Regions from separate parts of the Streptomyces sp. NPDC097619 genome, predicted to be linked through region 3. Evidence: riboswitches for the same ligand, from Rfam matches in the RefSeq annotation. Region 3 holds a riboswitch; each other region holds the start of a gene.
The links. A riboswitch is a leader RNA that binds a small molecule or an ion and turns the genes downstream of it on or off. The one in region 3 is predicted to bind cyclic di-AMP.
Positions count from the first base shown of each region.

Region 1: it holds a riboswitch for cyclic di-AMP, as region 3 does, so the genes downstream of both, ABTZ17_RS17165 (transglycosylase SLT domain-containing protein) here and ABTZ17_RS02330 (LysM peptidoglycan-binding domain-containing M23 family metallopeptidase) in region 3, are expected to answer to the same signal.
Region 2: it holds a riboswitch for cyclic di-AMP, as region 3 does, so the genes downstream of both, ABTZ17_RS01835 (LysM peptidoglycan-binding domain-containing M23 family metallopeptidase) here and ABTZ17_RS02330 (LysM peptidoglycan-binding domain-containing M23 family metallopeptidase) in region 3, are expected to answer to the same signal.

Region 1 covers NZ_JBEOSD010000055.1:11,702-21,463, reverse strand. Annotated here, with positions in the region: gene ABTZ17_RS17205 (L,D-transpeptidase) at 1-669, shown strand, start outside; gene ABTZ17_RS17200 (chaplin) at 830-1,066, shown strand; gene ABTZ17_RS17195 (hypothetical protein) at 1,155-1,949, shown strand; gene ABTZ17_RS17190 (hypothetical protein) at 2,006-2,236, opposite strand; gene ABTZ17_RS17185 (cytochrome P450) at 2,233-3,495, opposite strand; gene ABTZ17_RS17180 (type III polyketide synthase) at 3,699-4,802, shown strand; gene ABTZ17_RS17175 (cytochrome P450) at 4,897-6,084, shown strand; gene ABTZ17_RS17170 (cupin domain-containing protein) at 6,081-6,656, shown strand; gene ABTZ17_RS17165 (transglycosylase SLT domain-containing protein) at 6,766-7,551, opposite strand; cyclic di-AMP (ydaO/yuaA leader) riboswitch at 7,555-7,705, opposite strand; gene ABTZ17_RS17160 (crotonase/enoyl-CoA hydratase family protein) at 8,100-8,954, shown strand; gene ABTZ17_RS17155 (VOC family protein) at 9,049-9,420, opposite strand; gene ABTZ17_RS17150 (FAD-binding oxidoreductase) at 9,539-9,762, shown strand, end outside.
Region 2 covers NZ_JBEOSD010000004.1:113,714-123,475, forward strand. Annotated here, with positions in the region: gene ABTZ17_RS01865 (polyprenyl synthetase family protein) at 1-692, shown strand, start outside; gene shc (squalene--hopene cyclase) at 808-2,823, shown strand; gene ABTZ17_RS01855 (5'-methylthioadenosine/S-adenosylhomocysteine nucleosidase family protein) at 2,820-3,455, shown strand; gene hpnH (adenosyl-hopene transferase HpnH) at 3,461-4,483, shown strand; gene ABTZ17_RS01845 (aspartate aminotransferase family protein) at 4,622-6,082, shown strand; gene ABTZ17_RS01840 (tyrosine-protein phosphatase) at 6,153-6,959, opposite strand; cyclic di-AMP (ydaO/yuaA leader) riboswitch at 7,270-7,429, shown strand; gene ABTZ17_RS01835 (LysM peptidoglycan-binding domain-containing M23 family metallopeptidase) at 7,434-8,429, shown strand; gene ABTZ17_RS01830 (SGNH/GDSL hydrolase family protein) at 8,694-9,461, shown strand; gene ABTZ17_RS01825 (MBL fold metallo-hydrolase) at 9,701-9,762, shown strand, end outside.
Region 3 covers NZ_JBEOSD010000004.1:1,250-11,011, forward strand. Annotated here, with positions in the region: gene ABTZ17_RS02340 (MBL fold metallo-hydrolase) at 1-20, opposite strand, end outside; gene ABTZ17_RS02335 (SGNH/GDSL hydrolase family protein) at 260-1,027, opposite strand; gene ABTZ17_RS02330 (LysM peptidoglycan-binding domain-containing M23 family metallopeptidase) at 1,292-2,287, opposite strand; cyclic di-AMP (ydaO/yuaA leader) riboswitch at 2,292-2,451, opposite strand; gene ABTZ17_RS02325 (tyrosine-protein phosphatase) at 2,762-3,568, shown strand; gene ABTZ17_RS02320 (aspartate aminotransferase family protein) at 3,639-5,099, opposite strand; gene hpnH (adenosyl-hopene transferase HpnH) at 5,238-6,260, opposite strand; gene ABTZ17_RS02310 (5'-methylthioadenosine/S-adenosylhomocysteine nucleosidase family protein) at 6,266-6,901, opposite strand; gene shc (squalene--hopene cyclase) at 6,898-8,913, opposite strand; gene ABTZ17_RS02300 (polyprenyl synthetase family protein) at 9,029-9,762, opposite strand, start outside.

The sequences.
Region 1 (9,762 bases), on a different contig from region 3:
CGGCCGCGCGGGTACTGGCCCGCGCACGCGGTGGTCGAGGTGTCCAGCGGCCTGGACGGGGTGGAGCTCGGGGGCGGCCTGTCCGGGGGGCCGTCCGATCCGGTGCGGTTGGCCATCGCCGACCGGATCGAGGCGGTGACCGACGCGGCGGCCCACCGGATGACCGTGCGGCGCAACGGCCGGGTGCTGCGGACCATTCCGGTGACCACGGGCAAGGCCGGGTTCCTGACCCGGACCGGGGTCAAGGTGGTCCTGCGGAAGGAGAAGCAGGTCCGGATGCGGGGCGACTCCATCGGCATCAGGAAGGGCACCCGCGAGTACTACGACCTGAAGGTGAAGTACGCCACCCGGGTGACGTGGAGCGGCGAGTACGTGCACGCCGCGCCGTGGTCGGTGGAGGCCCAGGGCGAGGAGAACGTCAGCCACGGCTGCACCGGGATGAGCACGGCCGACGCGGCCTGGTTCTTCGACACGGTCCGCGAGGGCGACCTGGTCGAGGTGGTCAACAGCGGCGGGGAGCCGATGGCCCCGTTCGGGAACGGGTTCGGCGACTGGAACGTGGACTGGACGGCCTGGTTGGCGGGCAGCGCCCTCGGCCCGGGCGGTCCCGCCGGACCGCCCGCCGGCGCGGCCCAGCCCGCCGCCGTACGGCTGAGCCCGCTGGCCTGACCGAACCCTCCCCCGCACCCGGCTGACCTGCGGTTCCCGTGCCGGTCCGGGTGCGGGAAGGGAGGGCGACCCACCCTCAGGCGGATCAATCCCGGGTCCTCGCGCGTCCGCGGGTTTTCATCGTCGCTGTCCCACTCACCCCTTCTTCCGGGAGTCGCACATGCGTATCCGCACCACCATCGCCGCCCTCGCCCTGGCCTCCGCCGGTGTCCTCGGCGCCGCCGGCGCGGCCGCCGCCGACGCGCACGCGGAGGGCGTGGCCGTGGGCTCCCCCGGCGTGCTGTCCGGGAACGTCATCCAGATCCCGGTGCACGTGCCGATCAACATCTGCGGCAACTCGGTGAACCTGGGCGGGCTGCTGAACCCGGCCGCCGGCAACGTCTGCGTCAACCACTGATCGCCCCGCGGTCCCGGGGCGGTCCGCCCCGGGACCGCGGTTCCTCCGTGCGGCGGATCCCACCCGCCCCGAACCGTAGGGAGTCCCCATGTCACGTGCGCGCCTCCGCGCCGCCACCCACGTCCTGGCCGCCACCACCCTCGTGACGGCCGGCCTGCTCAGCGCGGTGCCCGCGCACGCCGCAGGCGACCTTCCGGCCCACTACTGCACCGTCAACGGCAAGGAGGCCCCGCCCGGAGACCGGGTCCTGGGGACCTCCGGTCCGGACGTCATCCTCTGCGAGGGCGACGTGGAGAACGTCATCATCTGGGGCGGCGCGGGCAAGGACAACATCCGCGTCAAGGGCATGGTGGTGGACGCGACCGTGCTCGGCGGGGACGGCGACGACACCATCCAGGTGAACAACCTGTTCCCCCGCAACGGGGATTCCACGGTCCGCGGCGGGGACGGCGACGACACGATCATCGCGGCGCTGGTGGTGGGCACCGCCGAGCACGGCGCGGGGGTGCACGGCGACCACGGCAACGACACCATCACCACGGGCAGCGTGCTGGGCGCGCCGGGCACCTATCAGCGCGGTGGCGGGCAGGTCTTCGGCAACGACGGGGACGACCTGATCCGCACCGGCAACGTCGACCTCGGCGGCCGGGTGATCGGCGGCAGCGAGGACGACACCATCGAGCCGAAGTCCGTGGGCGCGGAGTCCTCCGGGATCATCCAGGGCGGCCCCGGCAACGACAGGATCCGCGGGAAGCTCGACACGCAGCTGGTGATCGGCCCCGGCTGGGGGCAGGTGGACGGCGGTCCCGGCACCGACGAGTGCAAGGTGGTGCACTCCTCCACGGGCGAGCGGATCCGCAGCGCGGTCTCCAACTGCCCCTGAGGACGGGGTGTCCCTCGCGGGCGGGCCGCCGACGGCGGCCCGCCCGGGGACGACCGTCAGCCGAACGGCCGGTGCGTCGCGTGGGCCTGCCAGGACTGCGCGGGATGCGCGGGGCCCGGCCGGCTGCGGGTCCAGCCGAGGCCGGCCGGCCGGGCCGCCGGGCGTGCGCGGCGCACCTCGTGCAGGCGCAGGCGGCCCGCGAGGACGAACAGGGCGGCGGTCAGCGCCGCCAGTTCCAGGTGGTCGGGGTCGCCGCCGGTGACCCGGACCACGCGGTGGCCGCTCACCAGGTGACCGGCAGGGTCTGCGGTCCGCGGATGAGGGCGCCGGTCTGCCACGCGATGTCCTCGGCGGGGACGGCGAGCGCCAGGTCCGGGTACCTGGTCAGCAGGGTCTCCAGGATGATCTCGGATTCCATGCGGGCCAGCATGGAGCCCACGCAGTGGTGGGGGCCGTTGCCGAAGGACATGTGGGCGATGGGGCCGCGGTCGAAGTCGATCCGGTCGGGCTCCGGGAAGACCTCCGGGTCCCGGTTGGCCGCCAGGTAGGAGGCGAAGACCGCCTCGCCGCGCCGGATGGTGACCCCGGCCAGTTCCACGTCCTCCAGGGCGATCCGGGGGAGCCCGACGCCGCTGCGGTGCGGGATGAAGCGGAGCAGTTCGTCCACGGCCTGCGGGATCATTCCCGGTTCGGCGCGGAGCCGTTCGAGTTGCTCCGGATGGGTGAGCAGGGCGTAGACCATGTTGGCGCTGTTGTTGCGGACCGCGTGGGCGCCGCTCACGAGGATCGCGGTGGCCATGGACACGGCCTCGGCCTCGCTGATCTCGCCCGAGTCCCAGGCGGAGACGAGGACTCCGGCGAGGTCGTCCCGCGGGTCCTCGCGGCGCAGTTCCAGGAGGCTGACCACGCTGTCGCGGACGGTCATCTTGGTGTCGGCGCTGCGCGCGGGGGCGGCGCCGGGGGCCATCACCACGTTGGCCCAGTCGGTCATGTGGGCGCGCATCTCCTCGGGGACGCCGAGCAGGTCGCTGACCACGGCCAGGGGGAACGGGCCGTGGAGGTGTTCGACCAGGTCGGCGGGGGCTCCGTGGGCCTCCATGCCGTCCAGCAGCCGGTCGGCGGTGGCCTGGGCGGCGGGGCGCAGCCGCAGCATGCTCTTGCCGGTGAAGGCGCGGGCGACCACCCGGCGCATGACGTTGAGGCGGGGCGGGTCGGCGTAGTTGAGGGAGGCCTTCAGCGAGGCGATGGCGTGCGGGGAGGAGCTGGTGACGGTCCTGCCGACGAGTTCGCCGCGGCTGAACCGGGGGTCGGAGGTGACCTGCTTGACGTCCTGGTAGCGGGTCATGAGCCAGCCGGAGTCCTGCCCGTAGGGCATTTTGAAGCGGGCCGCGCGGGTGTCCTTGAGGCGTGCGTGGAGGAAGGGGTCGAAGTCGAGGGCCGCGAGGTCCTCCAGGCTCCAGAAGTGCACGCCGGTGTCCGCCTGGGGGCAGCCGGTGGGGGCGGCCGCGGGCTCCGGCCTGACGGCCGTCTCGGGTTCTGAGGTCACGGGGGTCTCCCAACCGTCGGTGTCACGCAGGGTGATGCGCCCGGGAGGGCGCGGTGGAGCGATTCCTTCCCGTTCGCCAGTCGACTCGCCCCGCGAGGGCCAGGGATCACCGGTTCGGCCCAGGTCACGTGTGGTCCTCTCGACGCGCGCATTCGCCGGACCTGTCCCAGGCTGTGACCGGATGCGAAAGGAGGCACCACGCGATGCCTACTCTGTGCAAGCCCACGGTGTCCGTGCCCGAGCACGTGATCACCATGGAGCAGACGCTCGACCTGGCCCGCTCCGTCCACGCCGACCACCCGCAGCTCGACCTGGCACTGCGGTTGATCCGCAACACCGGGGTCGAGAAGCGGCACATCGTGCGTCCGATCGAGGAGACGCTGCTCCATCCCGGTTTCGAGCACCGGAACGCCACGTACGTGACCGAAGCGAAGGCGCGGGTGCCCGCCGTGGTGCGGGGGGCCCTGGAGTCCGCGGAGCTGAAGCCCTCCGACATCGACGTGATCGTCTACGTGTCCTGCACGGGCTTCATGATGCCCTCGCTGACCGCGTGGATGATCAACAAGATGGGGTTCCGGTCGGACTGCCGGCAGGTTCCCATAGCGCAGTTGGGCTGCGCGGCGGGTGGCGCGGCCATCAACCGGGCGCACGACTTCTGCATCGCCTACCCGGGGGCCAACGCCCTCATCGTCGCCTGCGAGTTCTGCTCGCTGTGCTACCAGCCGACGGACCTGGACGTGGGCAACCTGCTCTCGAACGGCCTGTTCGGGGACGGGGTGGCGGCGGCGGTGGTCCGCGGTCGCGGGGGCACGGGGGTGGAGCTCCAGCGCAACGGCTCCTACCTGGTGCCGGACACCGAGGACTGGATCGCGTACGACGTCCGCTCGACGGGATTCCACTTCCGGCTGGACCGGCGGGTGCCGGGCACGATGGAGCCACTGGCTCCGGCCCTGCAGGAACTGGCCGGACACCACGGGTGGAACGCGGCCGACCTGGACTTCTACATCGTCCACGCGGGTGGTCCGCGGATCCTGGACGACCTGAGCCGGTTCCTCGGCGTCCCGCCGGAGGCGTTCCGGTTCAGCCGGGCCACGCTCACCGAGTACGGGAACATCGCGAGTGCGGTGGTGCTGGACGCGCTGCGGCGCATGTTCGAGGAGGGCGGCGCTCCGGACACGGCGCGCGGCCTGCTGGCCGGCTTCGGGCCGGGCATCACGGCGGAGATCACCCTGGGACGCTGGACCGACCCGGAGGAACGGGAGCTGGCGGCCATGATGAGGGAACGGGAGTCCCTGCATGTCGACTGAGACCGCGGACCCCGGCACCGGTGCCGGTGCCGGTGCCGGTGCCGGCACGGGCGGTTGTCCGGTCGGGCACGCCACGGCGGCCGGGGAGCGCCCGATGCCGCCGGTGCGTTCCTGGCCGGCGCTGGACCTGTTCGGGACGGAGTTCGACCCGGTGCTGGCCGGTCTGATGCGGGAGGGTCCGGTGACCCGCATCAAGCTGCCGAACGGTGACGGCTGGGCGTGGATGGTGTCGGCGTACGAGGACGTGCGGACGGTCACGAACGACCGGCGGTTCAGTCGGAGGGCCGTGGTGGACCACAACGTCACCCGGTTGGCCCCGCACTTCATCCCGGTGGACGGGGCGGTGGGCTTCGAGGACCCGCCCGACCACACGCGGCTGCGGCGGGCGGTGGCGCCCGCCTTCACGACCAAGGGGGTGGAGCAACTGCGGTCCCGGGCCCGGGAGATGCTGGACGAGCTGGTGGACGGCATCCTGCGGGACGGTCCTCCCGCGGACCTGACGGAGCGGTTGCTGGCGCCGTTCCCGCTGGCGGTGGTGTGCGAGCTGATGGGCGTGCCCGCCGCGGACCGGCCCCGGTTGCACGAGTGGACCACGCTGATCCTGTCCTCCAGCGCGGGCGCGGGGCGCAGCGAGGCCGCGAAGGACGAGATGTGCGCCTACTTCGCGGAGCAGTTGCGGGAGCGCGGCGCCGAGGGCGGCGAGGACGTCCTCGGTCTGCTGAGCACGGCGATCGCGGCCGGGGAGGTGACCGCCTCGGAGGCGGTGGGTCTGGCCCTGCTGATCCAGATCGGCGGGGAGGCCGTCACCAACAACACCGGGAACATGCTGTACCTGCTGTTGAGCCGGCCGGAGCTGGCGGACGCGCTGCGGGCGGATCCGGGGCTGCGGCCGTCCGCGCTGGACGAGTTGCTGCGGTACATCCCGCACCGCTCGGCGGTGGGTCTGTCGCGGATCGCGATGGAGGACGTGACGGTGGCCGGGCACACGATCCTGGCGGGCGAGGCGGTGTACGTCTCCTACCTGGCGGCGAACCGGGATCCGGAGGTCTTCCCCGATCCGGAGGAGATCCGGCTGGACCGGAACCCCAATCCGCACGTGTCCTTCGGGTACGGGCCGCACTACTGCCTGGGCGGGATGCTGGCCCGGCTGGAGTCGGAGCTGATGGTGGACGCCCTGCTGGACCGGTTCCCCGGGCTGGCCCTCGCCGTTCCGGAGGCGGAACTGCGGTGGCGGCCGGGGGCGTTGATCCGGGGGCCCGAGGGATTGCCGGTGACCTGGTGACGGTGTTCGCGCGCTCCCCCGACGGCCTGCTGGTGCCCGCCGGGCACGGTCGGACCCTGACGACCCCGGCGCAGGAGGTGACGTTCAAGGTCACCGGCGAGCATTCGCGGGTGGCCTCCAGTTTCGAGGTGGTGGTGCCGCCCGGGTTCGACGTGGGCGCGCACGTGCACGCGCACAGCGAGGAGCTGTTCTACGTGCTGGAGGGCGAGCTGGAGGTGCTGGCCTTCGAGCCGCGGATCCGGACCCGGGACGACTGGCACGGCTGGCGGTCGCCCACGGGGCGGGGGCCGGTGCGGGCCGGTCCGGGCACGGTGATCGTGGTGCCGCCGGGTTGTCCGCACGCCTTCGCGAACCGGTCGGGCGAACCGGCGCGGATGTTCTTCCAGTCCTCGCCGCCGCCGGACCACGAGCGGTACTTCGAGGAGCTGTTCGCGATCCTGGGCGCGGACGGACCGGTGGACGAGGCGGCCGTGGTGGCGCTCCGCGACCGCTACGACATCGAGCAGTTGACGCCGCTGCGGCACGGCCCGTCGGACCGGGAGCTGCGGACGGGCGGGGTGCCGGGTCCCTGACCCCGCCCGTGGCGGAAGCCGATGCGCGGTTCCTGTGGCCGGTCCCCCGAGGACCGGCCACGGGCGCGCGTGGGGGGTGGGATGCGCCGCCGGCGGGTGGGGCCGCCGGTCAGTAGGCGCCGAAGACGTTGTCGATGGAGCCGTAGCGGTCCGCCGCGTAGTTGCAGGCGGCCGTGATGTTGGCGACCGGGTCGAAGGAGTCCGTGGACGTGCCCGGCACGTGGTAGGCCCGGAAGGTCGGGTCGATGACCTGGAGCAGGCCCTTAGAGGGGGTGCCCGCGACGGCGTTGGAGTCCCAACCGTTGATGGCGAGGGGGTTGCCGGAGGACTCGCGCATGACGTTGCGGTGGATGCCCTCGTAGGTGCCGGGGATGCCGTGGCGGGCCATGACCGACAGGGATTCGCGGATCCAGCCGTCGAGGGTGTCGGGGTAGGACGCGGCGGCGGGGGCGGTGCGGACGGCGGAGCGGTCGGCGCGGGCGCCCGCTTCGGCCCGGTCCTGGACGGCCACGGCCGCGGACTTCGCCGGGTTGGTGCTTCCGATCGTCAGCTTGAGACCGGGGCGGATCGCCGCCGGGTCATTGCCGATCACGTTCCGGTTGTCCTTGTAGAGGCGCTTCCAGCCGCCTTCCAGATCATGCTTTCCGGCGATTCCGGAAAGGGATTCCCCGGCGGCCACGGAATGGGTGGTGACCCCCTTCACGGCCTGCACGGCGGCGGGCGCGGCGGCGGGCAGGGCCGTGACGGCGGCGGGGACGGCCTGCGGTACCACCGCGCCCGCGGGGGCCGCTCCGAACAGCGGGAGGGCCAGGGCGGCGCCCCCGGTGCCGACGGCGGCCACGCGCCGGGCGAGGAGGGTGCGCTGGACACGACGGTGCTTGCCACGTGCGGGCATGGGTGTTCCTCTCCTGCGCCTACGAGGTGAGCTGTCGGGTTCGGGCAGGAGCTGCCCGGCCGCGCGGACGCGGCTTCACCCCGAGCCGCCCCGGATGCGGGACGGCGGCGTACCTGGGTCCCCCGCTCCTGCCGTGGTCGGGTGGTGGTCGGACTCCGGGCGGCGGCAGGACTCGGCGTTCCGTCCGGAGTGAGTGACGGTGACGCTAAGGGAAAGCTCGGGAACGGAACAAGACTTGAATTCTCGAATTCTCCGACAATGATCTTCGAGAATGAATTCGATCAATTCCGCTTGCCATTTCTGTCGGCCAACTGCGGCGCGCGGGAACGGAATCGGGGCGCGGCGATCGACCGGGGCGGGGATGTCCCGTGACCGACATCACGAGCCGGAACGATTCCTTACATGAACTGCCAAAACGCCCATTCGACCCATCGTGCCCCCGCGGCGCGCGCTTCGGGGATGCTGGCCCCGGAGAGCGCGCCGCCGGGTCCGGCCGCGCGCACGGACCGGCGGATCGACGGACCGGCGGATCGACGGAGGGGTGCGGGATGACGGAGCGCGAACGGGCCGGGACGGCGGCGGGGCGGGAGCCGGGCGCGGACGGAGCGGGCGGCCCCGGGACGGACGGCGGGCGACCCGCCGTCCGGGTGGAACAGGAGGGGCCGGTGTTCACGGTGGTCCTCGACCGGCCGGACCGCCGCAACGCCGTGGACGGGCCCACCGCGGAGCTGCTGGCCGCGGCCTTCCGCGCCTTCGAGGCCGACGAGGACGCGGCGGTCGCGGTGCTCTGGGGCGCGGGCGGCACCTTCTGCTCCGGTGCCGACCTCAAGGCGGTGGGCACCTCCCGCGGCAACCGGGTCACGGCGGACGGCGACGGTCCGATGGGGCCGACCCGGATGGAGCTCGGCAAGCCCGTGATCGCCGCGATCTCGGGGCACGCCGTCGCGGGGGGCCTGGAACTGGCCCTCTGGTGCGACCTGCGAGTGGCCGAGGAGGATTCCGTGTTCGGGGTGTACTGCCGTCGCTGGGGCGTCCCGCTCATCGACGGCGGCACGGTCCGGCTGCCCCGGCTGATCGGCGAGAGCCGCGCCATGGACCTGATCCTGACCGGCCGCCCCGTGCCGGCGACCGAGGCCCACGCCATCGGCCTGGTCAACCGGCTCGTCCCGCCGGGCCGGGCCCGGGAGGCCGCCGAGGCCCTGGCGCGAGAGATCGCCGCCTTCCCGCAGACCTGCCTGCGCCAGGACCGGCTCTCCGCCCGGGGGCAGCACGGGCTCCCCGAGGCAGAGGCCCTGCGCCGGGAGTACGCGCACGGCCTGGTGCCGCTGGAGGCGGGCGAGACCGGCGCGGGGGCCCGCCGCTTCGCCGAGGGCGCGGGCCGGCACGGCACCTTCGGGGACTGAGGCCCGCCGGCGAACGGCCGGCCGCGGAACGGCGCCCGAGGGAGGCGGGGGTGCTGAGGCGCGGGGCGGGGCTCACCGCGGGGGAGGCCGCCCGTCAGCCGCCGTGCGCCGTGTCGATCACGCAGAAGCGGTTGCCCTCGGGGTCGGCGAGGACCACGAAGTCCGGGTCCTCCGGGTACAGGTCCCAGTCCACCCGCACCGCCCCCAGGGCGATCAGGCGCTCGATCTCGGCGGCCTGCTCCGCGGCGTCGGCCGCGTACAGGTCCAGGTGCGACCGCGGGTGCTCCCGGACCGGGGTCTCGCTCACCCCGAGGGCGAGCTGGGGCCCCTGCCCGCGGGCGGGCACCAGCACCGCCCAGCCGTCCTCCACCTCGTCCCGCGGCACGTAGTCGAGGGCCGCCCCCCAGAAGGCCACCGCGCGCGGCAGGTCGGAGACGCCCATGACGAAGGATCCGATGCTCACCATGGGGCGAGTCAATCAGACGGCCCCGCGGCCGGGTCGCGTTGGGCCGTCCGCGTGAGCGGAACCTCCGCCCCCGGCCCCGCTCCCCCGCCCCGTCGCACCCGGGCGGTGGGGTGGCGGGATGCACCTCCCCCGCCGCGGCCTGCTGCTGGGCGCCGCGGGCGCCGTCCTCGCCGGGGCCGCGCCCCGCCGGCGCGCCGCCCCCGGGCCCCCGTACCCCGCCCTCGCCGCCGGGCTGGACGGGCGGACCGTCCTGCCCGGGGACGCGGAGTACGGCGAGGCCCGGCAGTCCTTCCAGCCTCGGTTCGACGGGGCCGCCCCGGGCGCGGTGGTCTATCCCGCGCA
Region 2 (9,762 bases), 110 kb from region 3:
CCGCCCAGGCCATCCTCGTCGGCGACGCCCTCTTCGCCCTCGCCAACGAACTCCTCCTGGAGCTGGGCACCGTCGAAGCGGGCCGCGCCACCCGCCGCCTGACCACCGCCACCCGCAAGCTCATCGACGGCCAGGCCCAGGACATCTCCTACGAGCACCGCGAGCGCGTCAGCGTCGAGGAATGCCTCGAAATGGAGGGCAACAAGACCGGCGCCCTGCTCGCCTGCGCCGTCTCCATCGGAGCCGTCCTCGGCGGCGCCGACGACCGCACCGCCGACAAGCTGGAGGAGTACGGCTACCACCTCGGCCTCGCCTTCCAGGCCGTCGACGACCTCCTCGGCATCTGGGGCGACCCCGAGTCCACCGGCAAGCAGACCTGGAGCGACCTGCGCCAGCGCAAGAAGTCCCTGCCCGTGGTCGCCGCCCTCGCCGCCGGCGGCCCGGCCTCCGAACGCCTCGGCACCCTCCTCGCCGCCGACGCCAAGAGCGCCGACTTCGACACCTTCTCCGAGGAGGAGTTCGCCGCCCGCGCCGCCCTCATCGAGGAAGCGGGCGGCCGCGAGTGGACCGCGGAGGAGGCCCGGCGTCAACACGCCATCGCCATCCGGGCACTCGACGAGGTGGACATGCCCGCACGGATCCGGGATCAGCTCGTGGCGCTCGCGGACTTTGTGGTCGTGCGCAAGCGATGATCGCCTCCTGGAGATGAACCGCGCGTCACCGGTCGGTGCCCACGGCCCCTGAGCCCACGGCACCGGCCGACGCCGGACCCCAGCACAGCAGAGGACACTGCGGGAAGGGGAAGGCATGACAGCGACGACCGACGGAAGCAACGGGGCCGCGCCCGGCGCCGACCGGCCCGACCGCGCACTGCAGCGGGCCGCGGAGGAAGCCGTGGCCCGCGCCACCCGGAACCTCCTGGCCCGCCAGGACGCCGCCGGCTGGTGGAAGGGCGACCTGGAGACCAACGTCACCATGGACGCCGAGGACCTGCTGCTCCGCCAGTTCCTCGGCATCTCCGACGACACCGTCACCGCGGCCTCCGCCCGCTTCATCCGCGGCGAACAGCGCCCCGACGGCACCTGGGCCACCTTCCACGGCGGTCCGCCCGAGCTCTCCGCCACCATCGAGGCGTACGTGGCGCTCCGGCTCGCCGGGGACGCCCCGGACGCCCCCCACATGAGCCGCGCCTCCGCCTGGATCCGCGCCCACGGCGGCCTCGCCGCCGCCCGCGTCTTCACCCGCATCTGGCTGGCCCTCTTCGGCTGGTGGCGCTGGGAGGACCTGCCCGAGGTCCCGCCCGAGCTGGTCTTCCTCCCGCGCTGGGTCCCGCTCAACATCTACGACTTCGGCTGCTGGGCCCGTCAGACCATCGTCCCGCTGACCGTGGTCTCCGCCCTCCGCCCGGTGCGCCCCGCCCCCTTCGCCCTCGACGAACTGCACACCGACGCCCGCGACCCCCGCCCCGCCCGGCCGCAACCCCCCGCCCTCAGCTGGGACGGCGTCTTCCACCGGCTGGACCGGGCCCTGCGCGTCTACCACCGGTTCGCGCCCCGCGCGGTGCGCCGGTCGGCCATGGACCGGGCCGCCCGGTGGATCATCGAACGCCAGGAACACGACGGCTGCTGGGGCGGCATCCAACCGCCCGCCGTCTACTCCCTGATCGCCCTCCACCTCCTCGGCTACGAGCTCGACCACCCCGTGATGCGCGCCGGACTCGCCTCCCTGGACCGCTTCGCCGTCTGGCGCGAGGACGGCGCCCGCATGATCGAGGCCTGCCAGTCCCCGGTCTGGGACACCTGCCTCGCCGCCATCGCCCTCGCCGACGCGGGCCTCCCGCCCGACCACCCCGCCCTGGTCAAAGCCGGGGACTGGATGATCGGCGAGGAGATCGGCCGCACCGGCGACTGGGCCGTGCGGCGGCCCGGACTCGCCCCCGGAGGCTGGGCCTTCGAGTTCCACAACGACAACTACCCCGACATCGACGACACCGCGGAGGTCATCCTCGCCCTCCGCCGCATCCACCACCCCGACCGGGCCCGCGCCGAGGCCGCGATCGACCGCGGAGTGTCCTGGACCCTCGGCATGCAGTCCCGCAACGGCGCCTGGGGCGCCTTCGACGCCGACAACACCAGCACCCTCCCCAACCGACTCCCCTTCTGCGACTTCGGCGAGGTCATCGACCCGCCCTCCGCCGACGTCACCGCCCACGTGGTCGAGATGCTCGCCGCCGAGGGCCGCGCCCAGGACCCCCGCACCCGCCGCGGAGTCGACTGGCTCCTCGCCGAACAGGAGACCAGCGGAGCCTGGTTCGGCCGCTGGGGCACCAACTACGTCTACGGCACCGGCTCCGTGGTGCCCGCCCTCACCGCCGCCGGCCTCGCACCCGGACACCCCGCCATCCGCAAGGCCGTGGCCTGGCTGGAGTCCGTACAGAACGAGGACGGCGGCTGGGGCGAGGACCAACGCTCCTACCAGGACCCCGGCACCTGGGCGGGCCGCGGCGAGTCCACCGCCTCCCAGACCGCCTGGGCCCTCCTCGCCCTCCTCGCCGCCGGCGAACGCGGCGGCGCCGCCGTCAGCCGGGGCATCCGCCACCTCACCACCACCCAGCGCCCCGACGGCAGCTGGGACGAACCCCACTTCACCGGCACCGGCTTCCCCTGGGACTTCTCCATCAACTACCACCTGTACCGGCAGGTCTTCCCGCTCACCGCCCTCGGCCGCTACCGGTACGGAGAAGCCCCGGCCGTCCCCGGCCGCACCCCCGCACCGGACCCGGCCGCCACCCGCTCCGCCCCCGCACCGGAGGCCCCGGCATGACCGCCCCCGGCCCCCTCCTCATCGCCTGCGCCCTCGGCATCGAGGCGCTCGCCCTGCGCACCGGAACCCGCGCCGGGGCACCCGGTGACCACACCCTGCTGCGCACCGGCATGGGACCGGCCGCCGCGGAACGCGCCCTCACCGAGGCCCTGACCCGCCCCGGCCTGGACGGCGCCGCCGTCCTCGCCACCGGCTTCTGCGCCGGACTGCTCCCCGGGATGCGCCCCGGCGACCTGGTCGTCGCCGAGGAGACCCGCGACCCCCGGGGCAGCGTGCCCGGCACCGAGCTGCCCTCCCTCGTCCGGGCCCTGTCCCGGACCCTGCCCGGCCGCACCGTCCACACCGGCCCGCTCATCGGCTCCGACCACGTGGTCCGCGGCCCGGAGCGGGCGCGGCTGCGGGCCGGCGGGGCCGTGGCCGTGGACATGGAGTCGGCCGCCACGCTGTGGACGGCCACCCGGGGTCACCCCGGGCGCCCGGTGGCGGCCGTCCGGGTGATCGTGGACGCCCCGGGGCACGAGCTCGTCCGCATCGGCACGCTACGCGGTGGAATATCGGCCTTCCGCGTCCTTCGTGCCGTCCTGCCTGCATTCTTCGACTGGCACCGTTCTTTGCTGCTTCCCAGGAGGTGAGCCAGATGGCCATGCCACTGCGACAGTCCATCAGGGTCGGGACCTATCTCTTCGAACAGAAGCTCCGCAAGCGGGAGAAGTTCCCGCTCATCGTGGAGCTGGAACCGCTCTTCGCCTGCAACCTCAAGTGCGAGGGCTGCGGGAAGATCCAGCACCCGGCGGGCGTCCTCAAACAGCGCATGCCGGTGGCCCAGGCCGTCGGCGCGGTGCTGGAGTCCGGCGCGCCGATGGTGTCCATCGCGGGCGGCGAACCCCTCATGCACCCGCAGATCCACGAGATCGTCCGCCAGCTCGTGGAGCGCCGCAAGTACGTCTTCCTGTGCACCAACGCCCTGCTGCTCCGCAAGAAGATCGAGAACTTCACCCCCTCGCCCTACTTCGCCTTCGCCGTGCACATCGACGGGCTGCGCGAGCGCCACGACGAGTCCGTGGCCAAGGAGGGCGTCTTCGACGAGGCCGTCGAGGCCATCAAGGAGGCCCAGCGCCGCGGCTTCCGCGTCACCACCAACTCCACCTTCTTCAACACCGACACCCCGCAGACCGTCATCGAGGTCCTCAACTACCTCAACGACGAGCTCAAGGTGGACGAGATGATGATCTCGCCCGCCTACGCCTACGAAAAGGCGCCGGACCAGGAGCACTTCCTGGGGGTCGAGCAGACCCGCGAGCTGTTCAAGAAGGCCTTCGCGGGCGGCAACCGCCGCCGCTGGCGGCTCAACCACTCCCCGCTCTTCCTGGACTTCCTGGAGGGCAAGGCGGATTTCCCCTGCACCGCCTGGGCCATCCCGAACTACTCCCTCTTCGGCTGGCAGCGCCCCTGCTACCTGATGAGCGACGGGTACGTGCCCACCTACCGCGAACTCGTCGAGGACACCGACTGGGAGCGCTACGGTCGCGGCAAGGACCCCCGCTGCGCCAACTGCATGGCGCACTGCGGGTACGAACCCACCGCCGTCCTCGCCACCATGGGTTCCCTCCGGGAATCCATCCGCGCGGCCCGGGAAACCGTTTCGGGAAACCGGGACTGACCGCCCGTCCGAGGCACCCGCGGAATTCCCGCACCCCGGGAAACGGCGATCATGGCCGTTTCCCGGGGTGCGGGGCCGCGTGCCGGGAATTCCCGTGATCACAGCACGGGCCGCGGCCCGTGCGGAAGGGGTGAGGAAATGGCAGGGCAGGAACAGGAAGAGGAACCGGCGGGAATTTCCCCGACCGGGAGCTGCGGACCGGACGGGACGCCTCCGAGCGGGGAATTCGACCTCGGGCGGCTGCTCGCGGAGCGCGGCGGTGAGCGGTACGAACTGCACGCCCGTCACCTGAACCACCAGCTGCCCCGGATGCTGCACACCATCGGCTTCGACAAGGTGTACGTACGGGCCGAGGGCGCGCACTTCTGGGACGAGGACGGCAACGACTACCTCGACATGCTCGCCGGGTTCGGGGTGATGGGGCTGGGCCGGCACCACCCGGTGGTGCGGCGGGCCCTGCACGACGTGCTGGACGCGCAGCTGGCCGACCTGACCCGCTTCGACTGCCCGCCGCTGCCCGGACTGCTCGCCGAGCGGCTGTTGGAACACAGCCCGCACCTGGACCGGGTGTTCTTCGGGAACAGCGGCACCGAGGCGGTGGAGACCGCCCTGAAGTTCGCCCGCCGCGCCACCGGCCGGGGCCGGGTCCTGTACTGCGCGCACGCCTTCCACGGGCTGACCACCGGCTCCCTCTCGGTCAACGGGGAGGGGGGCTTCCGGGACGGTTTCGGGCCGCTGCTGCCGGACACGGCGATCCCCTTGGGGGACCTCGCGGCCCTGGAGCGGGAGCTGCGCCGCGGGGACGTGGCCGCCCTGATCGTGGAGCCGGTGCAGGGCAAGGGGGTGCACGAGGCGCCGCCCGGCTATCTGCGGGCCGCCCAGGAGCTGCTGCACGCCCACGGGGCGCTGCTGATCGCGGACGAGGTGCAGACCGGGCTGGGGCGGACCGGGGACTTCTACGCCTACCAGCACGAGGAGGGGGTGGAGCCGGACCTGGTGTGCGTGGCGAAGGCGCTCTCCGGTGGCTACGTGCCGGTGGGGGCGACCCTCGGCAAGGACTGGATCTTCAAGAAGGTGTACTCCTCGATGGACCGGGTGCTGGTGCACTCGGCCAGCTTCGGATCCAACGCGCAGGCGATGGCGGCGGGACTCGCGGTGCTGTCGGTGATGGAGCGGGAGGGCACGGTGGCGCGTGCCCGGCGCCTGGGTGACCTGCTCCGCGGGCGACTGGCCGCGCTGGTGGACGAGTACGAGCTGCTGCACGCGGTGCGGGGGCGCGGGCTGATGATCGGGATCGAGTTCGGCCGGCCGGTGTCCCTGGGGCTGCGCAGCCGGTGGACGATGCTCCAGGCGGCCCGCAAGGGGTTGTTCGCCCAGATGGTGGTGGCCCCGCTGCTCCAGCGGCACCGGATCCTGACGCAGGTCTCGGGGGACCACCTCGAAGTCATCAAGTTGATCCCGCCGCTGGTGCTGGACGAGGCGGACGTGGACCGGTTCGTGGGGGCCTTCCGGGCGGTGATGGACGAGGCGCACGGGGGTGGTGGGCTGATCTGGGAGTTCGGTCGGACGCTGGTCAAGCAGGCGGTGGCGCAGCGCTGACGGGTGGGGTCCGGCGGGGCGGGCGGGTGCCGGGCGGATCCGCCCGTCCCGGCCCGCCCGCCTTCGTCGATCAGGGTTCCAGCAGGCGGTCGCGCAGCCCGTCCAGGGTGTCCGGGGTGAGACCGAGGCCCTCGTGGAGGTATCCCTCGGTGCCGCCCCAGGTCTCGTCGATGAGGGCGAAGGCGGCCTCCAGGTAGGAGGCGCGGGCCTCGAAGAGGGGGCTGAGGAGGGCGGTGACCTCGGGGGAGCGCGATTCGGGGGCGCTGCCGGGGACGGTCCGGTAGCGGCGGTGCGGGGCGTTGGACTCCAGGTAGTCGGCCGTGACGGCCCGCCGGTCCACGCCGAGCGCGAGCAGGGTGACGGCGATCGAGAGCCCGGCGCGGTCCTTCCCGGCGGCGCAGTGCATGAGGACGGGGACGGTGCCGGTCGCGAGGGCGTGCAGCACGCGGCTGTGTTCGGCCGTCCGCTCCCGGACCATCTTCCGGTACGAAGCGGACATACGGTCCGCCCCTCGCCCCTCTCCGAGCAGCTCGCGGAGCCGGTCGAGTTCCCCTTCGCGGATGAGGCGCCAGAACTCCCCGCCGTCGGCGGGGTCGGAGAGGGGGATGTTGACGTTCCGTACGCCGGGCAGGGTGACGTCGGGGCCCTCGATGGCGTGGTCGGCGGCGTTGCGGAAGTCGAAGACGGTGTGGAGTCCGAGCGAGTTCAGATAGTCGGTGTCCGTTTCGGTGGCATGCGCCAGATGTCCGCTTCGGTAGAGATGTCCGTGGCGGACGCGTCGGCCGTCCGCGGCCGGAAGGCCGCCCACGTCGCGGAAGTTGCGGATCCCGGTGAGGGTGGGCTCCGCGGCGGGGGTCTGCGGTAGGGGCTGGGTCACGTGGGCTCCTCGCGGTCCGGTGGGATGTCCGAATTGCGCTACTTGGCGTCAAGTTGCCGCTGTGCCGGGGTAGATGCGCCCGGGGCTGGTGAGCCAGATCATACGGTGACCGTGAGTGTCGGCGGGCGTTCTTCGAATTCCCTTGTGGAGGCGCCTGTTACACGGTCGCAATAGACGGAGTGTGACGGGAATTCCATTGATCATTTTCCGTCCGCATTCCCTTGGGGAATTCCTGGCTTGTTCCGTCCGGCCGCACTCGATTACGGTCACGGCCGAGCCGGGTGGAACGCCGAATCCTGCCGCCGCCCGGAAACCGCATCCGTCCAACACGTGCGGCAGGAGCGGGGGAACCAGGTAACGCGCCCGCCGGATCCGTCCGGCGGGCTTGGGGTGAAGCCGTGCGTCCGCGCACGGCCGGACAGCTCCAGTCCGAACCCGACAGCTCACCTCGCAGGCGCCGGAGAGGAATCCGCCATGCCCGGAAAGGGCAAGCACCGCCGCCCCAAGTCCAGCCCGATCGGCCGCGGTTTCGTCGCGGCCGGCACCGGCGGCGCCGCGCTCGCGCTGCCGCTCCTCGGTGCCGCGACCGCCCACGCCGCCCCGGCCCAGGCCACCGCCGTGGCCCCGAAGGCCGTGGACCGGCTCCCCGGGCAGGCCGCCTCCCAGGCCGCTCCGGCCGCCGCGAAGAAGGCCCCGCAGGTCTACACCGTCGTCTCCGGCGACTGCCTCTCCGCCATCGCCGCGAGCGAGGGCGTCAAGGGCGGCTGGGAGCAGCTGTACGCGGACAACCGCGCCGCCGTCGGCTCCGACCCGGCCCTCATCCACCCGGGCCTGAAGCTCACCCTCGGCGGGAGGTCCGCGGCAGGCGCCGGCGAGGCCGCCGCCCCGCGCGCCGCCGCCCCGGCCCCCGAGCGGAAGAGCGCCGAGCGCGGCGTCTCCTCCGAGGACGGCACCGGCGGCGAGCGCGCCGCCCGTTCCGCGGAGCGGACCGCCACCGCACCGCGCGAGTCCGCCCCGGAGCAGGAGTCCGCCCCCGAGGAGAACACCTCCGGCGAGCAGCAGGGCTCCGGCTTCACCGCCCCCGTCGACGCCCAGGTCACCACCCAGTACCGCCAGGGCGGCAGCATGTGGTCCAGCGGCTACCACACCGGTGTGGACTTCGCGGTCGGCTCCGGCACCACCGTGAAGGCGGTCGGCGCGGGCACCGTGGTCTCGGCCGGCTGGGCCGGGGCCTACGGCAACGAGGTCATCGTCCGGCACGCCGACGGCCGCTACTCCCAGTACGCGCACCTCAGCTCCCTGAGCGTGTCCTCCGGGCAGAGCGTCTCCGCCGGCACCGCCCTGGGCCTGTCCGGCTCCACCGGCAACTCCAGCGGACCGCACCTGCACTTCGAGATCCGCACCGGCCCCTCCTACGGGCAGGACGTGGACCCGCTGGCCTACCTGCGCGGTCACGGGGTGAGCATCTGACGGTCATCGCCGTCAGGGGCCCGGGGGCCGGAATCCGAGGGGGATTCCGGCCCCCGGGCCGTTTTCCTCCCTGTCCGGATGCCTCCATACCGTGTTATTCCCGGCGAAACGGTCATGGCCTGAACTGACCCGGTGGTACAGATCACGCCACGTCAACCCCTGCCTACGGTCGCGTAGGTCACATCCCGCCGTGAATGATGTGCTGTCGTGGCAGGCGAATCGATACCCCTCATTCACGGCGCTCACGGCAGCGCCCTCGCGACCCTGGCCGAACCCTTCGGCTCGTACGTCGCCCTCGGTGACAGCTTCACCGAAGGCGTGGGCGACCCGGGCCCCGGCGACTCCTTCGTGGGCTGGGCCGACCGGCTCGCCGTGCTCCTCGCCGACCGGCGCGAGGAGCACGACTTCCGGTACGCCAACCTCGCGGTGCGCGGCCGGCTCCTCGACCAGATCGTGGCCGAGCAGGTGCCCCGGGCCAAGGAGCTCGCCCCCGACCTGGTGACCTTCTGCGCCGGCGGGAACGACATCATCCGCCCCGGCACCGACCCCGACGACGTGGCCGCCCGCTTCGAGGAGGCCGTCGCCGACCTCACCGGCGCCGTCCCCACCGTCATGATCACCACCGGGTTCGACACCCGCGGGGTCCCCGTCCTGCGGCACCTCCGCGGCAAGGTCGCCACCTACTCCGCGCACGTCCGGGCCATCGCCGACCGCTACGGCTGCCCCGTCCTCGACCTGTGGTCCCTGCGCACCGTCCAGGACCGCCGCGCCTGGGACGGCGACCGGCTCCACCTCTCCCCGGAGGGCCACACCCGCGTCGCCCTGCGCGCCGCCCAGGTCCTCGGCCTGGAGGTGCCCGCCGACCCGGACCAGCCCTGGCCGCCGCAGCAGCCCCGCGGCTCCGCCGAGGTCACCCGCGACAACATCCACTGGGCCCGGGAACACCTGGTCCCCTGGATCGGCCGCCGCCTCCGCGGCGAGTCCTCCGGCGACCACGTCGAACCCAAGCGCCCCGACCTGCTGCCGCTGTAACGACCCGAACACGGCCGCCGCCACCCCGGTACACCCGGGCGCGGGTGCGGGCCGTCGGCCCCGGAGGGACCCCGGTCCCCTCCGCCACCGGCCGCCCGCACCCGCGCCCGGGAACACGGCGGGTCCTGCCGCCGGAATCCTTCGGGTCGGGGGAGCGTTGGACAGGGAGGGGCAGCGGGCGGACCTCTCCGCGCGCCCGCCCCGCCGTACCGACCCGCTCCACCGCCCCAGGAGGCGCTTTGCCCGGCTCCCGATCCCTCCGCTCCGGACTCCGCTCGCTGCGCACCCCCGCCTTCGGCGC
Region 3 (9,762 bases):
AGGGATCGGGAGCCGGGCAAAGCGCCTCCTGGGGCGGTGGAGCGGGTCGGTACGGCGGGGCGGGCGCGCGGAGAGGTCCGCCCGCTGCCCCTCCCTGTCCAACGCTCCCCCGACCCGAAGGATTCCGGCGGCAGGACCCGCCGTGTTCCCGGGCGCGGGTGCGGGCGGCCGGTGGCGGAGGGGACCGGGGTCCCTCCGGGGCCGACGGCCCGCACCCGCGCCCGGGTGTACCGGGGTGGCGGCGGCCGTGTTCGGGTCGTTACAGCGGCAGCAGGTCGGGGCGCTTGGGTTCGACGTGGTCGCCGGAGGACTCGCCGCGGAGGCGGCGGCCGATCCAGGGGACCAGGTGTTCCCGGGCCCAGTGGATGTTGTCGCGGGTGACCTCGGCGGAGCCGCGGGGCTGCTGCGGCGGCCAGGGCTGGTCCGGGTCGGCGGGCACCTCCAGGCCGAGGACCTGGGCGGCGCGCAGGGCGACGCGGGTGTGGCCCTCCGGGGAGAGGTGGAGCCGGTCGCCGTCCCAGGCGCGGCGGTCCTGGACGGTGCGCAGGGACCACAGGTCGAGGACGGGGCAGCCGTAGCGGTCGGCGATGGCCCGGACGTGCGCGGAGTAGGTGGCGACCTTGCCGCGGAGGTGCCGCAGGACGGGGACCCCGCGGGTGTCGAACCCGGTGGTGATCATGACGGTGGGGACGGCGCCGGTGAGGTCGGCGACGGCCTCCTCGAAGCGGGCGGCCACGTCGTCGGGGTCGGTGCCGGGGCGGATGATGTCGTTCCCGCCGGCGCAGAAGGTCACCAGGTCGGGGGCGAGCTCCTTGGCCCGGGGCACCTGCTCGGCCACGATCTGGTCGAGGAGCCGGCCGCGCACCGCGAGGTTGGCGTACCGGAAGTCGTGCTCCTCGCGCCGGTCGGCGAGGAGCACGGCGAGCCGGTCGGCCCAGCCCACGAAGGAGTCGCCGGGGCCCGGGTCGCCCACGCCTTCGGTGAAGCTGTCACCGAGGGCGACGTACGAGCCGAAGGGTTCGGCCAGGGTCGCGAGGGCGCTGCCGTGAGCGCCGTGAATGAGGGGTATCGATTCGCCTGCCACGACAGCACATCATTCACGGCGGGATGTGACCTACGCGACCGTAGGCAGGGGTTGACGTGGCGTGATCTGTACCACCGGGTCAGTTCAGGCCATGACCGTTTCGCCGGGAATAACACGGTATGGAGGCATCCGGACAGGGAGGAAAACGGCCCGGGGGCCGGAATCCCCCTCGGATTCCGGCCCCCGGGCCCCTGACGGCGATGACCGTCAGATGCTCACCCCGTGACCGCGCAGGTAGGCCAGCGGGTCCACGTCCTGCCCGTAGGAGGGGCCGGTGCGGATCTCGAAGTGCAGGTGCGGTCCGCTGGAGTTGCCGGTGGAGCCGGACAGGCCCAGGGCGGTGCCGGCGGAGACGCTCTGCCCGGAGGACACGCTCAGGGAGCTGAGGTGCGCGTACTGGGAGTAGCGGCCGTCGGCGTGCCGGACGATGACCTCGTTGCCGTAGGCCCCGGCCCAGCCGGCCGAGACCACGGTGCCCGCGCCGACCGCCTTCACGGTGGTGCCGGAGCCGACCGCGAAGTCCACACCGGTGTGGTAGCCGCTGGACCACATGCTGCCGCCCTGGCGGTACTGGGTGGTGACCTGGGCGTCGACGGGGGCGGTGAAGCCGGAGCCCTGCTGCTCGCCGGAGGTGTTCTCCTCGGGGGCGGACTCCTGCTCCGGGGCGGACTCGCGCGGTGCGGTGGCGGTCCGCTCCGCGGAACGGGCGGCGCGCTCGCCGCCGGTGCCGTCCTCGGAGGAGACGCCGCGCTCGGCGCTCTTCCGCTCGGGGGCCGGGGCGGCGGCGCGCGGGGCGGCGGCCTCGCCGGCGCCTGCCGCGGACCTCCCGCCGAGGGTGAGCTTCAGGCCCGGGTGGATGAGGGCCGGGTCGGAGCCGACGGCGGCGCGGTTGTCCGCGTACAGCTGCTCCCAGCCGCCCTTGACGCCCTCGCTCGCGGCGATGGCGGAGAGGCAGTCGCCGGAGACGACGGTGTAGACCTGCGGGGCCTTCTTCGCGGCGGCCGGAGCGGCCTGGGAGGCGGCCTGCCCGGGGAGCCGGTCCACGGCCTTCGGGGCCACGGCGGTGGCCTGGGCCGGGGCGGCGTGGGCGGTCGCGGCACCGAGGAGCGGCAGCGCGAGCGCGGCGCCGCCGGTGCCGGCCGCGACGAAACCGCGGCCGATCGGGCTGGACTTGGGGCGGCGGTGCTTGCCCTTTCCGGGCATGGCGGATTCCTCTCCGGCGCCTGCGAGGTGAGCTGTCGGGTTCGGACTGGAGCTGTCCGGCCGTGCGCGGACGCACGGCTTCACCCCAAGCCCGCCGGACGGATCCGGCGGGCGCGTTACCTGGTTCCCCCGCTCCTGCCGCACGTGTTGGACGGATGCGGTTTCCGGGCGGCGGCAGGATTCGGCGTTCCACCCGGCTCGGCCGTGACCGTAATCGAGTGCGGCCGGACGGAACAAGCCAGGAATTCCCCAAGGGAATGCGGACGGAAAATGATCAATGGAATTCCCGTCACACTCCGTCTATTGCGACCGTGTAACAGGCGCCTCCACAAGGGAATTCGAAGAACGCCCGCCGACACTCACGGTCACCGTATGATCTGGCTCACCAGCCCCGGGCGCATCTACCCCGGCACAGCGGCAACTTGACGCCAAGTAGCGCAATTCGGACATCCCACCGGACCGCGAGGAGCCCACGTGACCCAGCCCCTACCGCAGACCCCCGCCGCGGAGCCCACCCTCACCGGGATCCGCAACTTCCGCGACGTGGGCGGCCTTCCGGCCGCGGACGGCCGACGCGTCCGCCACGGACATCTCTACCGAAGCGGACATCTGGCGCATGCCACCGAAACGGACACCGACTATCTGAACTCGCTCGGACTCCACACCGTCTTCGACTTCCGCAACGCCGCCGACCACGCCATCGAGGGCCCCGACGTCACCCTGCCCGGCGTACGGAACGTCAACATCCCCCTCTCCGACCCCGCCGACGGCGGGGAGTTCTGGCGCCTCATCCGCGAAGGGGAACTCGACCGGCTCCGCGAGCTGCTCGGAGAGGGGCGAGGGGCGGACCGTATGTCCGCTTCGTACCGGAAGATGGTCCGGGAGCGGACGGCCGAACACAGCCGCGTGCTGCACGCCCTCGCGACCGGCACCGTCCCCGTCCTCATGCACTGCGCCGCCGGGAAGGACCGCGCCGGGCTCTCGATCGCCGTCACCCTGCTCGCGCTCGGCGTGGACCGGCGGGCCGTCACGGCCGACTACCTGGAGTCCAACGCCCCGCACCGCCGCTACCGGACCGTCCCCGGCAGCGCCCCCGAATCGCGCTCCCCCGAGGTCACCGCCCTCCTCAGCCCCCTCTTCGAGGCCCGCGCCTCCTACCTGGAGGCCGCCTTCGCCCTCATCGACGAGACCTGGGGCGGCACCGAGGGATACCTCCACGAGGGCCTCGGTCTCACCCCGGACACCCTGGACGGGCTGCGCGACCGCCTGCTGGAACCCTGATCGACGAAGGCGGGCGGGCCGGGACGGGCGGATCCGCCCGGCACCCGCCCGCCCCGCCGGACCCCACCCGTCAGCGCTGCGCCACCGCCTGCTTGACCAGCGTCCGACCGAACTCCCAGATCAGCCCACCACCCCCGTGCGCCTCGTCCATCACCGCCCGGAAGGCCCCCACGAACCGGTCCACGTCCGCCTCGTCCAGCACCAGCGGCGGGATCAACTTGATGACTTCGAGGTGGTCCCCCGAGACCTGCGTCAGGATCCGGTGCCGCTGGAGCAGCGGGGCCACCACCATCTGGGCGAACAACCCCTTGCGGGCCGCCTGGAGCATCGTCCACCGGCTGCGCAGCCCCAGGGACACCGGCCGGCCGAACTCGATCCCGATCATCAGCCCGCGCCCCCGCACCGCGTGCAGCAGCTCGTACTCGTCCACCAGCGCGGCCAGTCGCCCGCGGAGCAGGTCACCCAGGCGCCGGGCACGCGCCACCGTGCCCTCCCGCTCCATCACCGACAGCACCGCGAGTCCCGCCGCCATCGCCTGCGCGTTGGATCCGAAGCTGGCCGAGTGCACCAGCACCCGGTCCATCGAGGAGTACACCTTCTTGAAGATCCAGTCCTTGCCGAGGGTCGCCCCCACCGGCACGTAGCCACCGGAGAGCGCCTTCGCCACGCACACCAGGTCCGGCTCCACCCCCTCCTCGTGCTGGTAGGCGTAGAAGTCCCCGGTCCGCCCCAGCCCGGTCTGCACCTCGTCCGCGATCAGCAGCGCCCCGTGGGCGTGCAGCAGCTCCTGGGCGGCCCGCAGATAGCCGGGCGGCGCCTCGTGCACCCCCTTGCCCTGCACCGGCTCCACGATCAGGGCGGCCACGTCCCCGCGGCGCAGCTCCCGCTCCAGGGCCGCGAGGTCCCCCAAGGGGATCGCCGTGTCCGGCAGCAGCGGCCCGAAACCGTCCCGGAAGCCCCCCTCCCCGTTGACCGAGAGGGAGCCGGTGGTCAGCCCGTGGAAGGCGTGCGCGCAGTACAGGACCCGGCCCCGGCCGGTGGCGCGGCGGGCGAACTTCAGGGCGGTCTCCACCGCCTCGGTGCCGCTGTTCCCGAAGAACACCCGGTCCAGGTGCGGGCTGTGTTCCAACAGCCGCTCGGCGAGCAGTCCGGGCAGCGGCGGGCAGTCGAAGCGGGTCAGGTCGGCCAGCTGCGCGTCCAGCACGTCGTGCAGGGCCCGCCGCACCACCGGGTGGTGCCGGCCCAGCCCCATCACCCCGAACCCGGCGAGCATGTCGAGGTAGTCGTTGCCGTCCTCGTCCCAGAAGTGCGCGCCCTCGGCCCGTACGTACACCTTGTCGAAGCCGATGGTGTGCAGCATCCGGGGCAGCTGGTGGTTCAGGTGACGGGCGTGCAGTTCGTACCGCTCACCGCCGCGCTCCGCGAGCAGCCGCCCGAGGTCGAATTCCCCGCTCGGAGGCGTCCCGTCCGGTCCGCAGCTCCCGGTCGGGGAAATTCCCGCCGGTTCCTCTTCCTGTTCCTGCCCTGCCATTTCCTCACCCCTTCCGCACGGGCCGCGGCCCGTGCTGTGATCACGGGAATTCCCGGCACGCGGCCCCGCACCCCGGGAAACGGCCATGATCGCCGTTTCCCGGGGTGCGGGAATTCCGCGGGTGCCTCGGACGGGCGGTCAGTCCCGGTTTCCCGAAACGGTTTCCCGGGCCGCGCGGATGGATTCCCGGAGGGAACCCATGGTGGCGAGGACGGCGGTGGGTTCGTACCCGCAGTGCGCCATGCAGTTGGCGCAGCGGGGGTCCTTGCCGCGACCGTAGCGCTCCCAGTCGGTGTCCTCGACGAGTTCGCGGTAGGTGGGCACGTACCCGTCGCTCATCAGGTAGCAGGGGCGCTGCCAGCCGAAGAGGGAGTAGTTCGGGATGGCCCAGGCGGTGCAGGGGAAATCCGCCTTGCCCTCCAGGAAGTCCAGGAAGAGCGGGGAGTGGTTGAGCCGCCAGCGGCGGCGGTTGCCGCCCGCGAAGGCCTTCTTGAACAGCTCGCGGGTCTGCTCGACCCCCAGGAAGTGCTCCTGGTCCGGCGCCTTTTCGTAGGCGTAGGCGGGCGAGATCATCATCTCGTCCACCTTGAGCTCGTCGTTGAGGTAGTTGAGGACCTCGATGACGGTCTGCGGGGTGTCGGTGTTGAAGAAGGTGGAGTTGGTGGTGACGCGGAAGCCGCGGCGCTGGGCCTCCTTGATGGCCTCGACGGCCTCGTCGAAGACGCCCTCCTTGGCCACGGACTCGTCGTGGCGCTCGCGCAGCCCGTCGATGTGCACGGCGAAGGCGAAGTAGGGCGAGGGGGTGAAGTTCTCGATCTTCTTGCGGAGCAGCAGGGCGTTGGTGCACAGGAAGACGTACTTGCGGCGCTCCACGAGCTGGCGGACGATCTCGTGGATCTGCGGGTGCATGAGGGGTTCGCCGCCCGCGATGGACACCATCGGCGCGCCGGACTCCAGCACCGCGCCGACGGCCTGGGCCACCGGCATGCGCTGTTTGAGGACGCCCGCCGGGTGCTGGATCTTCCCGCAGCCCTCGCACTTGAGGTTGCAGGCGAAGAGCGGTTCCAGCTCCACGATGAGCGGGAACTTCTCCCGCTTGCGGAGCTTCTGTTCGAAGAGATAGGTCCCGACCCTGATGGACTGTCGCAGTGGCATGGCCATCTGGCTCACCTCCTGGGAAGCAGCAAAGAACGGTGCCAGTCGAAGAATGCAGGCAGGACGGCACGAAGGACGCGGAAGGCCGATATTCCACCGCGTAGCGTGCCGATGCGGACGAGCTCGTGCCCCGGGGCGTCCACGATCACCCGGACGGCCGCCACCGGGCGCCCGGGGTGACCCCGGGTGGCCGTCCACAGCGTGGCGGCCGACTCCATGTCCACGGCCACGGCCCCGCCGGCCCGCAGCCGCGCCCGCTCCGGGCCGCGGACCACGTGGTCGGAGCCGATGAGCGGGCCGGTGTGGACGGTGCGGCCGGGCAGGGTCCGGGACAGGGCCCGGACGAGGGAGGGCAGCTCGGTGCCGGGCACGCTGCCCCGGGGGTCGCGGGTCTCCTCGGCGACGACCAGGTCGCCGGGGCGCATCCCGGGGAGCAGTCCGGCGCAGAAGCCGGTGGCGAGGACGGCGGCGCCGTCCAGGCCGGGGCGGGTCAGGGCCTCGGTGAGGGCGCGTTCCGCGGCGGCCGGTCCCATGCCGGTGCGCAGCAGGGTGTGGTCACCGGGTGCCCCGGCGCGGGTTCCGGTGCGCAGGGCGAGCGCCTCGATGCCGAGGGCGCAGGCGATGAGGAGGGGGCCGGGGGCGGTCATGCCGGGGCCTCCGGTGCGGGGGCGGAGCGGGTGGCGGCCGGGTCCGGTGCGGGGGTGCGGCCGGGGACGGCCGGGGCTTCTCCGTACCGGTAGCGGCCGAGGGCGGTGAGCGGGAAGACCTGCCGGTACAGGTGGTAGTTGATGGAGAAGTCCCAGGGGAAGCCGGTGCCGGTGAAGTGGGGTTCGTCCCAGCTGCCGTCGGGGCGCTGGGTGGTGGTGAGGTGGCGGATGCCCCGGCTGACGGCGGCGCCGCCGCGTTCGCCGGCGGCGAGGAGGGCGAGGAGGGCCCAGGCGGTCTGGGAGGCGGTGGACTCGCCGCGGCCCGCCCAGGTGCCGGGGTCCTGGTAGGAGCGTTGGTCCTCGCCCCAGCCGCCGTCCTCGTTCTGTACGGACTCCAGCCAGGCCACGGCCTTGCGGATGGCGGGGTGTCCGGGTGCGAGGCCGGCGGCGGTGAGGGCGGGCACCACGGAGCCGGTGCCGTAGACGTAGTTGGTGCCCCAGCGGCCGAACCAGGCTCCGCTGGTCTCCTGTTCGGCGAGGAGCCAGTCGACTCCGCGGCGGGTGCGGGGGTCCTGGGCGCGGCCCTCGGCGGCGAGCATCTCGACCACGTGGGCGGTGACGTCGGCGGAGGGCGGGTCGATGACCTCGCCGAAGTCGCAGAAGGGGAGTCGGTTGGGGAGGGTGCTGGTGTTGTCGGCGTCGAAGGCGCCCCAGGCGCCGTTGCGGGACTGCATGCCGAGGGTCCAGGACACTCCGCGGTCGATCGCGGCCTCGGCGCGGGCCCGGTCGGGGTGGTGGATGCGGCGGAGGGCGAGGATGACCTCCGCGGTGTCGTCGATGTCGGGGTAGTTGTCGTTGTGGAACTCGAAGGCCCAGCCTCCGGGGGCGAGTCCGGGCCGCCGCACGGCCCAGTCGCCGGTGCGGCCGATCTCCTCGCCGATCATCCAGTCCCCGGCTTTGACCAGGGCGGGGTGGTCGGGCGGGAGGCCCGCGTCGGCGAGGGCGATGGCGGCGAGGCAGGTGTCCCAGACCGGGGACTGGCAGGCCTCGATCATGCGGGCGCCGTCCTCGCGCCAGACGGCGAAGCGGTCCAGGGAGGCGAGTCCGGCGCGCATCACGGGGTGGTCGAGCTCGTAGCCGAGGAGGTGGAGGGCGATCAGGGAGTAGACGGCGGGCGGTTGGATGCCGCCCCAGCAGCCGTCGTGTTCCTGGCGTTCGATGATCCACCGGGCGGCCCGGTCCATGGCCGACCGGCGCACCGCGCGGGGCGCGAACCGGTGGTAGACGCGCAGGGCCCGGTCCAGCCGGTGGAAGACGCCGTCCCAGCTGAGGGCGGGGGGTTGCGGCCGGGCGGGGCGGGGGTCGCGGGCGTCGGTGTGCAGTTCGTCGAGGGCGAAGGGGGCGGGGCGCACCGGGCGGAGGGCGGAGACCACGGTCAGCGGGACGATGGTCTGACGGGCCCAGCAGCCGAAGTCGTAGATGTTGAGCGGGACCCAGCGCGGGAGGAAGACCAGCTCGGGCGGGACCTCGGGCAGGTCCTCCCAGCGCCACCAGCCGAAGAGGGCCAGCCAGATGCGGGTGAAGACGCGGGCGGCGGCGAGGCCGCCGTGGGCGCGGATCCAGGCGGAGGCGCGGCTCATGTGGGGGGCGTCCGGGGCGTCCCCGGCGAGCCGGAGCGCCACGTACGCCTCGATGGTGGCGGAGAGCTCGGGCGGACCGCCGTGGAAGGTGGCCCAGGTGCCGTCGGGGCGCTGTTCGCCGCGGATGAAGCGGGCGGAGGCCGCGGTGACGGTGTCGTCGGAGATGCCGAGGAACTGGCGGAGCAGCAGGTCCTCGGCGTCCATGGTGACGTTGGTCTCCAGGTCGCCCTTCCACCAGCCGGCGGCGTCCTGGCGGGCCAGGAGGTTCCGGGTGGCGCGGGCCACGGCTTCCTCCGCGGCCCGCTGCAGTGCGCGGTCGGGCCGGTCGGCGCCGGGCGCGGCCCCGTTGCTTCCGTCGGTCGTCGCTGTCATGCCTTCCCCTTCCCGCAGTGTCCTCTGCTGTGCTGGGGTCCGGCGTCGGCCGGTGCCGTGGGCTCAGGGGCCGTGGGCACCGACCGGTGACGCGCGGTTCATCTCCAGGAGGCGATCATCGCTTGCGCACGACCACAAAGTCCGCGAGCGCCACGAGCTGATCCCGGATCCGTGCGGGCATGTCCACCTCGTCGAGTGCCCGGATGGCGATGGCGTGTTGACGCCGGGCCTCCTCCGCGGTCCACTCGCGGCCGCCCGCTTCCTCGATGAGGGCGGCGCGGGCGGCGAACTCCTCCTCGGAGAAGGTGTCGAAGTCGGCGCTCTTGGCGTCGGCGGCGAGGAGGGTGCCGAGGCGTTCGGAGGCCGGGCCGCCGGCGGCGAGGGCGGCGACCACGGGCAGGGACTTCTTGCGCTGGCGCAGGTCGCTCCAGGTCTGCTTGCCGGTGGACTCGGGGTCGCCCCAGATGCCGAGGAGGTCGTCGACGGCCTGGAAGGCGAGGCCGAGGTGGTAGCCGTACTCCTCCAGCTTGTCGGCGGTGCGGTCGTCGGCGCCGCCGAGGACGGCTCCGATGGAGACGGCGCAGGCGAGCAGGGCGCCGGTCTTGTTGCCCTCCATTTCGAGGCATTCCTCGACGCTGACGCGCTCGCGGTGCTCGTAGGAGATGTCCTGGGCCTGGCCGTCGATGAGCTTGCGGGTGGCGGTGGTCAGGCGGCGGGTGGCGCGGCCCGCTTCGACGGTGCCCAGCTCCAGGAGGAGTTCGTTGGCGAGGGCGAAGAGGGCGTCGCCGACGAGGATGGCCTGGGCGGGTCCGTGGACCTTCCAGACGGTGTCGCGGTGGCGGCGCTGCT